Regions from separate parts of the Mangrovibacter sp. MFB070 genome, predicted to be linked through region 3. Evidence: predicted binding sites of a transcription regulator. Region 3 holds the regulator's gene; each other region holds the start of a gene.
What was found. The regulator Fur, encoded in region 3, represses iron uptake genes when iron is present. The targets are predictions, from matches to a motif close to ATAATAATGAGAACNACTATCAA.
Positions count from the first base shown of each region.

Region 1: a site for Fur is predicted at 1,900-1,922, ahead of DT73_RS02645 (TonB-dependent siderophore receptor). Genes of this name have one in related genera too.
Region 2: a site for Fur is predicted at 2,224-2,246, ahead of DT73_RS23600 (Nramp family divalent metal transporter). Genes of this name have one in related genera too.

Region 1 covers NZ_JJMI01000005.1:170,348-174,639, reverse strand. Annotated here, with positions in the region: gene DT73_RS02655 (dynamin family protein) at 1-575, shown strand, start outside; gene DT73_RS02650 (diguanylate cyclase regulator RdcB family protein) at 578-1,462, shown strand; gene DT73_RS02645 (TonB-dependent siderophore receptor) at 1,998-4,205, shown strand.
Region 2 covers NZ_JJMI01000053.1:107,083-111,374, forward strand. Annotated here, with positions in the region: gene mgrA (L-glyceraldehyde 3-phosphate reductase) at 1-470, shown strand, start outside; gene DT73_RS23595 (DUF2502 domain-containing protein) at 566-883, shown strand; gene DT73_RS23600 (Nramp family divalent metal transporter) at 949-2,184, opposite strand; gene DT73_RS23605 (NupC/NupG family nucleoside CNT transporter) at 2,545-3,732, shown strand; gene DT73_RS23610 (EAL domain-containing protein) at 3,850-4,292, opposite strand, start outside.
Region 3 covers NZ_JJMI01000025.1:151,563-155,854, forward strand. Annotated here, with positions in the region: gene ybfF (esterase) at 1-75, shown strand, start outside; gene ybfE (LexA regulated protein) at 207-497, shown strand; gene fldA (flavodoxin FldA) at 654-1,184, shown strand; gene fur (ferric iron uptake transcriptional regulator) at 1,470-1,919, shown strand; gene DT73_RS12905 (beta-N-acetylhexosaminidase) at 2,052-4,292, opposite strand, start outside.

The DNA of each region.
Region 1 (4,292 bases), on a different contig from region 3:
TTCGCCAAACGCTGGAGCCTATTGAGCAACGCCTGAGTACCGGGCTTGATGCTTGTGTCAAGGAACCGCTCTCCTTACCCGATATTCAGAATATGTTGCTGGATGCCAGTGTTGCCTCCTGTTTTGCTGACGCGTTAACAGAACAGCGTACTGTCAATTCACAAATGCAGACGGGTATTCGTTCTGCGATGCAACGCTGGTTTAATGGCGCGACGGATCAACTGGAAGGAAATGCGGATTATTCACGTCAGTTTGTGATTAACCTTAATGAACTGCAGACGAAACTCTTCCAGCATATTACCCAGGCCTGCGAACATATGCGGGGAGCTGTGTATGCGCAGCTGGATGTCTCCGTCACTCAGTGCCTGACAACCTTTTTTGCTGAAGTGACCAGTGCGCTGGAAGCGATTCAGCGTAACCTGAATCACTGCATGCTGGCTCGCCAGCAAAGCCATGAGCAACAGCAAGGGTTACGTAAACGCGTTCAGCATTGCCTCACAACGGTCACATTTATTCGTGAAGATACACGTTTATTGCAGGAAGATATCCAGACGCTGCTAAAAGCGGAACAATAATAATGACGTATTCATCATTAATTGAAATACCAGAAGAAACACTGGAATGTATTAATGGCAAGTTTGTTGTCGACCTTGCCAGTGATATTGACCTGCGACGGGAGCGCCACCGCCACCCACAAAGCAACCAGTTTTGGGTGCACTTACAGGCGGTATTTCGCCAGAAACTCCCCGCAGGGCAAATTTTACATGGCAGTGAAGCGGCAATGAACCATGGTGATGCCAATCTGGCCTGGCTACAGTGGTTCCTCAGTAAAATGGCGCTCAGCCAGTTTACTCTGGCATCACTGACGGCACGGATTCAGGTGTTGCGCGCCAGTTGCCCTCCCGGCCATGAACGAGAGAAACACCTGCTGCAATTGCAAACCCTGGTAAGCCAGCGCCAGCAGCGGCTGGCCGCGCAACTGGAAAAGTCAGACAGCCTCAACCAGGCTCAGGTTCACTGTGAGCAAGTGTTTGCACGGTGGCGTACCGGGCATTATCAGCGTTTTTCTCCAGCGGCCCGTTGTTATATTGCGCTGGAGGAGTTGCGCTGGGGAATGTTTGGCGATGTCTGCCGTGCGCAACAAGCCATACATTCCCATTCGCTGGTGGAGTTTGTCCGGGAACGAGCCATCGCGCAACTGGCTTGCGATATCGGTGCATCAGCAAGAACCCGGCACTTCTACCATCAGTGGCTTACGTTCCCGCCAGCAACAGGAATGATGGACCTGAAAGCATTACTGAGCTGGCTGGGTGACTGGTGTCACGGTGAGTATCAGCCTGTCACCTGGTCTGTAACACAAAGCTGGCAAAACATTGCGCTGGGTATGCCGCGTATTTGTTCCGCTTCCCGTCTGGCTGGCAGCATGGTGGATGAAATCTTTCACCTGGCAGACGCCGATTAACTGCGCTGGTGGGTAATCAGTAACAAGGGGCAAACCTGTTTCCCCTTGTTATTGGGTGACATCCTCTCGTTCTGTGCAGACATGAGGTTTAACAGCGGCCTCAAGCGGAAAATTGTTTTCTTATGGTTGTGTATGAAAGCAAACCCACCACTGCTGCCTGTTTATGATTTCTATCTTCCCAACCAGAGTTAACCTGCGGCATTAACGGTGTTTCTTCGTTTTACCCGGGGTTTAACGCTACATTGCGGCTCTTCTCGCTTTTTATCATGGCGAACTATCCGTTGAAGGCGACGGATACGTCATGCCATGCGGCTGCTTTTTCTGGAAAAACAGATTTCTTTCACGCGTAGTAACCACTAACACACTGATTCTGTTCATTTATATGAAATATTGAATAATTAGCAAGAAAAGAATGACTTGATTTTAGTAATTCAAAAATGATAATCGGTCTCAAAATTATAAATCTTATCATTTAAGAACAGAGAGAAAAGCCGTGTCAAACCGCCAGTCAACTTGTGTGGGCAAGGGGCCCCGCATATTGGCGTTGCTAATCAGTAGCGCTATTTTCCCGGCACTTGCCGTGGACACAGCAACGGACAGCCAGTCAACAAACACCTCAAAGCAAGAGGCCACTCATTCTCAGAAAGTAGATACCATTACGGTGACTGCTTCTCCTGACAATACCTTCCAGCCTGGTGGCGATGAGCTGGTGCCTGCTTATCTGGACGGGCAGGTTGCCAATGGCGGCCGTCTGGGAATGTTAGGTGAGCAAAGCGCCATGGATGTGCCTTTCAATGTGGTGGGGTACACCTCTAAATTAGTCCAGGATCAGCAGGCACATACAATTGCTGAGGTGGTGGCTAACGATGCGGGTGTGCAGTCGACCAAAGGTTATGGCACATACGCTGAAACATACCGTATTCGCGGTTTTACTTTGAACGGCGATGATATGACTATGGGTGGGCTGCCTGGGGTGGTTCCTCGCCAGGTGGTTGATACCCAAATGCTGGAGCGTATTGAAATTTTCAAAGGTGCGAATGCACTTCTGAATGGTGCGGCTGGTACTGGTGTCGGCGGTATGATCAACCTGGAACCTAAACGCGCGGAAGATACGCCGATTACCCGTGTCGGTGTGGATTACACCTCAGATTCCCGGTTAGGTGGAAGCCTGGATGTGGGCCGCCGGTTTGGTGATAACAACCAGTTTGGCGCAAGGGTAAACTTGTTGCACCGTGAAGGCGAGGGCGCGGTAGATAACGATAAACGCCGTACTACTCTGGCTTCACTGGGGCTGGATTATCGGGGCGACCGCCTGCGTTCTTCACTGGATTTTGGCTACCAGAAGAAAACCTTCCATGGCAGCCGTGGTGGTGTAAATATCAGTGGTGTCGATTTTATTCCAGCGGTGCCCGGTAACTCTACCAACTACACCCAGAAATGGAGTTACAGCGATATCGAAAATGAATTCGGTATGGCGAAATCAGAATACGACTTACTCGATGACGGGCGCCTGACTGCGTATGCCGCACTGGGCGGCCAGCATGCACGGGAAACCGGGGAATCAACCACACCGGCATTGACAGATACCAGTGGTGACGCAACTGTTTCACGCATGAAGTCAGATACCATTATTGATACGCTTAGTGGTATGGCGGGGTTACGCAGTAAGTTTGATACTGGGTTTGTGTCGCACAATGTCAATGTGGGCTATTCCGCATTTACCAGCCAGACCAAGTCTGCCTATGCAATGAATTTCTTTGCACCGACATCAACAATCAACATCTATTCCCCGCAGGATGTTGCAAAACCTGAAGCTGATTATGTTGGTGGTAAATACTCCGATCCATCCACCACGATTCGTAGCCGCACTCAGGGCTGGTTGTTAAGTGATACATTGGGCGTGCTGGACGATAAGTTACTGTTTACTCTGGGTGCCCGCTACCAAAAAGTGGTGTTGGTCAACTATGACTATAACTCCGGGGCGGAAACCTCACACTTCGAAGACAACCGCTGGATGCCGACTTATGGTGTTGTTTATAAGCCATGGAAGCCGGTTTCTTTCTATGCCAACCATACCGAAGCACTGCAACCAGGTGATTCCATTGGTGTGGGTGCACTGAACTACGGCCAAAGCCTGGGTATCATGCACTCCAAACAAAATGAAGTGGGTGTCAAAATGGATTTTGGCCGCATTGGCGGCTCCCTGGCATTATTTGAAATCAAAAAACCTTCAGCGATTAACGACTATGTCGGCTCAAATTACTACACTCGTCTGGATGGTGAGCAGCGTAACCGCGGTATTGAACTGAATGTGTTTGGCGAGCCCATGTTGGGCCTGCGTTTGAATGCCAGCACCACCTGGATAGACCCGGAACTGTCTAAAACTGAAAATGGCACCAACGATGGCAACGATGCCATTGGTGTGCCACGTTTTGTGGGGGTACTGGGCGCAGAATATGACATCCCCCATGTGGAAGGCCTGACTGCAACCGCGCGTGTCAATCATACTGGCTCTCAGTATACCGATGCGGCAAACACCAAAAAGCTGGACAGCTACACCACGCTGGATTTAGGTGTGCGCTACCGGATGCAGCTTAACGCAGACAAGAATGAAATGGTCTGGCGTGTTGGTGTGGAAAACGTCACCAATGAAAAATACTGGGCTTCTGTAGAAAGCTACGGCTCTTATATTTTCCAGGGCGACCCGCGCACTCTGAAAGTGTCAATGACCTACGATTTCTAAGATTCACTGAATAGCTTTTAATAAACCGGTTACCTGAAAAGGTGGCCGGTTTTTTTACCTTTCCGGATAAGCCAGGATAAACGGAAC
Region 2 (4,292 bases), on a different contig from region 3:
GCCAGCTGTTGCGGGAAATGGGAACCCCCTGCCTTATTCATCAGCCACGTTATTCTATGTTTGAACGTACGCCGGAACAGGGCCTGCTGGATGTACTGGGGGAAGAAGGTGTCGGGTGTATTGCCTTTTCGCCTCTGGCTGGAGGGTTACTGACTGATCGTTACCTGAATGGCATTCCTGCAGATTCTCGTGCTGCCAGCACCAGTCGTTTTCTGACTCCGGACAACCTTACCCCTGAAAAACTCGCCATTATTGGTCAGTTGAATGACCTGGCTGCTCGTCGGGGGCAAAAACTGGCGCAAATGGCGCTGGCATGGGTGCTCAGAAATGAAAATGTGACCTCGGTGCTGATTGGTGCCAGTAAGACCAGTCAGCTTGATGATGCGGCGGGTATCGTGAATAACCTGACTTTTTCTGAGGAAGAAAAAGCTGATATTGAGACTATTCTTGGTGGAAATGGTCTGAAATAAACAAAAAATTAGGTTTTCTCTGATCCCTTCATGGCGAAATCTCCGTCATGATGTAGCTATCAGACCGGAAGGTCACGATAGTGAAGGAGTAAACCATGTTAAGGTCACTGATACTTGCTGCCGCAATTATGACGGCAGTGCCGCTGGCAGCAAGCGCCGCCGAAATTACGCTTTTGCCGGCGATTAAATTACAAATTGGCGACCGCGATAGCTATGGCAACTACTGGGATGGCGGCCACTGGCGTGACCGTGATTACTGGCGCCGTAATTATGAATGGCATGATGGTCGCTGGCGTCACCATGATAACGGGCGCCACCGTGGTTGGGATAAAGGCCGGGCTTATAAAGAAGGCTACCGGGACGGCTGGCATGACGGCGATGACCGGCGTGGCCCGCCACACCATCGCCACTGATCTTCGCTAAACAACCAGACACGCACCCGGCAAAACTTTGGCGGGTGCTTTTTTATTTAGCCGATTTACATTCCCGGGAATGCGCCCAGTAACAACCAGATATTCAATGCCACCACCACCAGCACAATCCCCCAGCCCAGCAGTTTGGTGTTACGGCTGTTAACCAGTTCGCCCATCAGCCGCGAATCACTGGTAAATACCAACAACGGAATCAGCGCCAGCGCAATACCGAAGCTCAGCAGCACCTGGCTCATTACCAAAATCCGGGTGGGCTCAAGACCCAGCAGAATGACAACAAATGACGGGATCATAGTGACTGCACGCCGCACCCATAATGGAATGCTGAAGCGGATAAACCCCTGCATAACCACCTGCCCGGCCAGTGTTCCCACCACCGTAGAAGATAACCCGGCAGCAATCAGGCTTAAGCCAAATACCGTGGCTGCTCCATGGCTGAGTAATGGCTGCAGTGTCAGATATGCCTGTTCAAGATCGGCCACACCTGCATGCCCATTGAAATGGAAGGCCGCCGCCGCCGTTGCCATCATTGCCAGGTTAACAAACCCGGCAATTGCCATAGCAATACCGACATCCCATTTAGTGGCACGGTAACGTTCTTGCTTACTGCCATCATGCAGATACTGAGTCAGTGAGGAATGCAGGTAAATAACATGCGGCATGATAGTCGCACCCAACACACCAGCGGCGAGGAATACTGCCTCACCGGTTGGCAGCGCCGGGATAATCATGCCTTTTGCAAGGTCAGCCATGCGTGGCTGAGAGAAGATAAGTTCCACTATATATGCAGCAGCAACGAATAACAGTAACCCGCCAATAACACGTTCAAGTGGCTTCTGGCCACGCCGCTGTAACATCAGGATGAGCCAGGTCGCAATGCCTGTCAGCACCGCCCCCTGTAGTAAAGACACCCCAAAGATCAATTTAAAGCCAATGGCGGCACCAATAAACTCAGCCAGGTCAGTGGCCATCGCGATGATTTCCGCCTGAACCCACCAAAACCAAACCAGTGGGCGCGGATAATGATCACGAATATGCTCCGCCAGGTTTTTGCCCGTCGCGATACCCAGTTTGGCCGAAAGAATCTGAATCAGCATCGCCATCAGGTTTGCCCAGACTACAACCCACAGTAACTGGTAGCCAAAACTGGCCCCCGCCTGAATATTGGTGGCAAAGTTACCCGGGTCAATATAGCCAATCGCGGCTATAAAGGCAGGCCCCAGCAAGGCGAGCCTGAGCTTTCTCACACTCCGTCCTTTTGTTTGTACGCTGCTGTTGGTCATAATCCGCCTCTAAATATAGCCTTTGCTATGTTTCATGCTAGCAAAACGATAATGATTATCAAGTTCATTTGGAGTGATAATCATGATTGTTGTGATAGCCGGGAACGATAGAAAAAAGGAAGGTTATACGTGTACTGTTACCCAATAGTACCGTGAGAGCAGGTTAACACAATGTAAATTTTTTGATTGCTATACGCAACTTTTATCATCTTTACCTAACATAACATTTCTGTATCACAGCTCACGATTTCGCCTTACCACCAAACAAGCGCCTAATAATGTGCTCTATGTCTCGTTTTATTCTTTTCTGTTGCATAGAATGTGCACGGAAATTTAACCTGCCTCAAATTTGGAGCAAACATGTCCCGCGTTCTGCACTTTATTTTAGCGCTTGCGATTGTCGCGCTACTGGCTTTGCTGGTCAGCCATGACCGCAAAAGCATCCGGCTTCGATACATTGTTCAGTTACTGGTAATTGAAGTTTTACTGGCCTGGTTTTTCCTGCATTCAGAAGCAGGTCTGGGCTTCGTTAAAGGCTTCTCTGAACTGTTCGAAAAATTGCTCAGTTTTGCTAACCAGGGTACCGATTTTGTCTTCGGGAAAATGAATGATCAGGGACTGGCTTTCTTCTTCCTGAAAGTTCTGTGCCCTATTGTGTTCATCTCCGCACTGATCGGGATTTTGCAGCATATTCGTGTACTGCCTGTGGTTATTCGCCTGGTGGGTACCTTGCTGTCCAAAGTAAACGGAATGGGGAAACTGGAATCTTTTAACGCTGTAAGCTCGCTGATACTGGGACAATCAGAAAACTTTATCGCTTATAAGGATATCCTCGGCAAAATGTCACGCAATCGCATGTACACCATGGCAGCAACTGCAATGTCTACGGTGTCTATGTCAATTGTTGGCGCTTATATGACGATGCTCCAGCCCAAATATGTTGTTGCCGCACTGGTACTCAACATGTTCAGCACTTTCATTGTTCTCTCACTGATCAACCCTTACCGCGTTGATAAAAGTGAAGAAAACCTGCAAATGTCTAATTTGCACGAAGGGCAAAGCTTCTTCGAAATGTTAGGTGAATACATTTTGGCTGGCTTTAAAGTGGCCATTATTGTTGCCGCCATGCTGATTGGTTTCATCGCACTGATTTCTGCGCTGAATGCATTGTTTGCAACTGTTCTGGGTATCTCGTTCCAGGGCATTCTGGGTTATATCTTCTACCCTGTAGCCTGGGTAATGGGCGTGCCATCTAACGAAGCACTCCAGGTCGGCAGTATTATGGCGACCAAGCTGGTCTCCAACGAGTTTGTTGCCATGATGGACCTGCAAAAAATTGCCAGTTCACTGACACCGCGAGCAGAAGGCATTCTGTCTGTCTTCTTAGTGTCTTTCGCTAACTTCTCCTCAATTGGGATTATTGCCGGGGCGATTAAAGGCCTGAATGAAGAGCAAGGAAACGTTGTATCTCGTTTTGGACTGAAGCTGGTATACGGTTCCACACTGGTCAGCGTTTTGTCTGCTTCTATTGCTGCGCTGGTGCTGTAACCCCACCAGAGTATGAACTGACCATTAATGCTGACTTAAACAGGGAAAGTGTGTGCTTTCCCTGTTTACACCAACGCACCGCCTCAGGTTACTGAGGCTGGTACTGCATCACAGCCATCACGCCAGGAGCTCTGGCTTGCCAACCAGATACCCTTGCAGGTAATCCACCCCCAGGTTGAACAGCAATTCACGCTGCGCTGCTGTTTCAACAAATTCCGCCACCACATCCAGCCCACGATACTTTGCCAGTGCACAGATAGACTGGACAATAATTACGTCCTCAGTGCTGCTCGTGATATTCCGGATAAAGCAACCGTCAATCTTGATAATATCGGCATCCAGCCGTTTCAGGCGCTCATAGTTAGAGTAACCTGTACCAAAGTCATCAATCGCTATCATAAACCCGGCCTGGCGGAGTAGCTGAATATTACGCGCGGTATGTTCTGCAGTAGAAAATGCCTGTTCTTCAGTTACTTCAATCACAATGCGGCTGGCATCTACCTGGCTTTCAGCAAACAGGCGCACAATACGCTGAGCTGCGCCATTTTGCATAAGTGTAA
Region 3 (4,292 bases):
TGGGTTCATGCAGAAAAACCAGAGGCAGTCATTCGCGCGATTCGCCGTTTTCTTAGCCCTTCGGACGAAAACTGATTAAAAAGCCGCCGACTGGCTGGCAAATGTGGCTTTCGCGTTGGCGCGTCATGTAGCCTGATGTATCATGGCGCGCTGTAATGCGCCCGAGCACGTTGCTCAAGCCACCTGTTTTCCTCACTATTCTAATCATGGCAAAAGAACAAACGGACCGTACGACATTAGATCTGTTCGCGGATGAACGCCGTCCGGGTCGCCCGAAAACAAATCCACTGTCACGTCACGAACAATTGCGTATTAACAAACGCAACCAGCTTAAACGCGATAAGGTTCGTGGGCTTAAGCGTGTGGAATTAAAACTGAATGCCGATGCGGTAGATGCGCTGAATGAGCTGGCGCAGGTGCGAAACATGAGCCGTAGCGAACTTATTGAAGAGATGCTGATGGCTCAGTTAGATAACACAAAACCAGGTCATATATAATCCACGCATTCCCGGCAGTTTTTCCTTTTCATGTAGCAGTGTGTGCACCCGGTAATGATAGCTGTTTCCGCACTGGAAGCTGTTCTGCTATCATTGCCTTATCTGTGGACAAACTCACGCCACCATAACATTAAGTTTCAAGAGGTTATTAAACTCATGGCGATCGTAGGCATTTTTTTCGGCAGCGACACCGGCAACACTGAAAACATTGCAAAAATCATTCAAAAACAGCTTGGTAAAGATGTTGCTGAAGTGCACGACATAGCCAAGAGCAGCAAAGAAGACATTGAAGCCTTCGATATTCTGCTGCTTGGTATCCCAACCTGGTATTACGGTGAAGCACAGTGTGACTGGGATGATTTTTTCCCTACACTGGAAGAAATTGATTTTACGGGTAAATTGGTAGCCCTGTTCGGTTGTGGTGATCAGGAAGATTACGCCGAATATTTTTGTGACGCACTCGGCACAATGCGCGACATCGTCGAACCACGTGGTGCGGTTATCGTCGGTCACTGGCCAACTGCCGGGTATCATTTTGAAGCGTCGAAAGGTTTGGCGGATGACGACCATTTTGTCGGCCTGGCTATCGATGAAGACCGTCAGCCTGAGCTGACAGCTGAACGTGTTGAAAAATGGGTTAAGCAAGTTTCCGAAGAAATGCAGCTCGATAGCATTATTAATGCCTGATAGTTCACCGGCGCAATTATATTGCGCCGGATTGATAGGTAAAACCGATAAAAATAATTGCTACATTTTTTTAACTTTTTCGCGTTAGCGCTGTACAATGATCCAGTTGACAGCATGTATTTTTGGTAAATTTGCCAGTGCTGTCAGATTATTATTTTTCAATTTTGCTGGAGACTTGCGGTTTTCTTTAGGGAGTGTCAAACCTATAATGAGACGCATTAACTTTAGCGTATTACGTCGTACGCCCATTCACGGGCACTTTGCAAGCAACAGGACATATTCCGCATGACTGACAACAACACCGCATTAAAGAAGGCAGGCCTGAAAGTCACGCTTCCCCGGTTAAAAATCCTGGAAGTGTTGCAGGAGCCGGACAATCACCATGTCAGCGCGGAAGATTTATACAAGCGACTGATTGACATGGGAGAGGAGATTGGTCTTGCTACCGTGTATCGCGTGCTCAACCAATTTGATGACGCCGGAATCGTTACACGCCATAACTTCGAAGGTGGTAAATCCGTTTTCGAACTCACGCAGCAGCACCATCATGACCACCTGATTTGCCTTGACTGCGGTAAAGTTATCGAGTTCAGCGATGATTCGATTGAAGCTCGCCAGCGTGAAATTGCTTCCAGCCATGGTATCCGCCTGACAAACCACAGCCTGTACCTTTATGGTCATTGTGCTGAAGGCGATTGCCGTGATGATGAAAATGCGCACGAAGGCACCAAATAATCGGGTGTACCCGTAAGCCGGTGCAATGTGACCCCAAAAAAAAGCCAGGTTTAGAACCTGGCTTTTTTTTATCTGTTTTGGCCTTATGCCGCGCCGCTTGCAGGGCACTCCTGCCCCGCAAGCAAACCCGTGTCACTCAACAATCACCACCCTGCTGGTTCGGTTGCCATCCGGGCTCACAGCACGCACCTGTACGTTACCACTGACAACCGGCCGGGCGTCATCCCGCCAAACCTGCCACTGCTCCCCGCCATCAACGGAGTATTCAACCCTGAGCCCTGGCAGGCTGACATTAGTGGCCAGTTTCCCGTCAACAATCCGGGCACCAGGTACCGGAACACGCCAGGCAATACCGGCGGCATCCAGTTTCGCCAACTCACGCTGGCCTAACACATTGGCAAACCGCTGCCAGTCTTTTGCCAAAGCAGCCGTATCGACATAGTGGGTTTCTCCGCCTTTATACTCCCGCCCGGGCTGCCAGTCCTGTTCCCAGGAAGCCTTGTGCCAGGCACGCTCCGCTACTGAAATAATACGCGGGAATAAACGGTATTCCATTTCTTCGTCAGTGCGAACAACTTCACTCCAGACTTGCGCCGACAAACCATGAGCCCCGGGCCATAACTTCGCCGAACCGGCACTGAACGCATTGCCATCACGGTCTACCGAAGTTTCTGCATTTTGCGGCAAGTTATCTGGTGCGAAGCTAAACACTTTACGTTCATCGGTAAACCGGGTTCCCCAGTAATAGCCCGGCTCCATTGGGTCTACTTCATACGGGAAGTCAAAGTAAACATAATCCGGGTTGGAAATCGTGACTTCATAGCCTTTATTGGCCCAGTCACTCACCGCATCTGAACCACCCCAGTACAGGGTATCCCAGGAGTTAATCCCGGTGCGTTTAGTTGCAAAGGCCGACGCGCCTGACGCATCTCTCAGGCCATCTTGCCAGGCCTGCATTTTCTCAATGCCATGGGCATCAACCAGTTTACTCACTTCTACCGCAAACCAGCTTGGCAAATGCGCCATATCTTCAACTGCGCCAGATGCCACCAGCGCCTGGCACACTTCGGATTTCGCCCAGGGTTTATCTTGCTGGCTCATATCCACCTGCCCTTTTCCTGCCTCCGGGCTGGCTTTATCCGTGTACCCGGCCCCCAGGTAGATATTTTTCGCTTCATCTGCGCCAAAATGCCAGGTTGCCAGCGGCAAACCGGCTTCTTTATGCATCTGGAGAATTTCACTCATTACTTTATCAACAAAGCGGCGAGATGAATCCAGGCACGGGTTCAGATAACTGGCCTTGTCATAGAACTGAACCGTCGTGGTACGCGATGTATCGGTCGGGTCGAGCAAACGGTATTCATTCGCTGCATCAGGCTTACCCTCTTTCATCAGCCTGTCATAACGTGCTTCCATTGACACTACAGCAGCCCGGGCATGCGCTGGCATATCAATTTCCGGAATCACCTCAATATGGCGGGCTTTAGCGTATTTGAGTATTTCAATGTAATCCGCCCGAGTAAAATAACCGCTGCCATTATTGTTACTGTCCGGGCCTGATCCTAATTGTGGTAACAAACACTGTCTTTCAGTTAAATCATGGCAACGCTTCCCGCCCACTTCAGTCAGTTCCGGCAAGCCGGGGATTTCAATACGCCAGCCCTCATCATCGCTCAGATGAAAGTGGAATTTATTCAGCTTATAAGCTGCCATTTGATCAAGCGCGCGTAAAATAGCAGCTTTAGAGTGGAAATTACGCCCAACATCAATGAACATGCCGCGGTAATCAAAGCGCGGTGCATCACTGGCATCCAGAGTTGCAATCGTTTTCGCACCACTTACCGGCACCAGCGATAAAATTGACTGTAATCCATAAAAGACCCCAGTTTGATCAAACCCGGTGACCACCGCTTCACCTTCTTTAATAGTAAGCCGGTAGGCACCGCTACGGGCATCGTCGCCAGTAAAGGTTTTCGGTGCAATCGATGTGCGCACCGGGTAACCACTGCCGGTTTTGATACCCAACTGCTTAAAGCGCGCCTCAATCACCTCAGCAGATGGCCGCAACAAAACAGCCAGGTCGAGTGCCACGCCATTACTCAGAACAGCATCTTTCTTATGCACTTTAATCTGTTTGGGGGTTGGAATAATGGCACCACGCAGAGACTGTGCAGCAAGCCGTGATACATCACTGTTTTTTTCAAAACGGGTATCAGCCGTCATTAAAATGTTGTTGTCATCCGGTGTGCGTTTCCAGTTGTCACCAATTGGTGCCACGAACTGAGTTAAATCCTCGGTATCGGTACTGGCGATAACCTGAGGTTGTGCGCCGGGAGCGGTGACATACCAACGCGGGATGACATCGGTCATAAA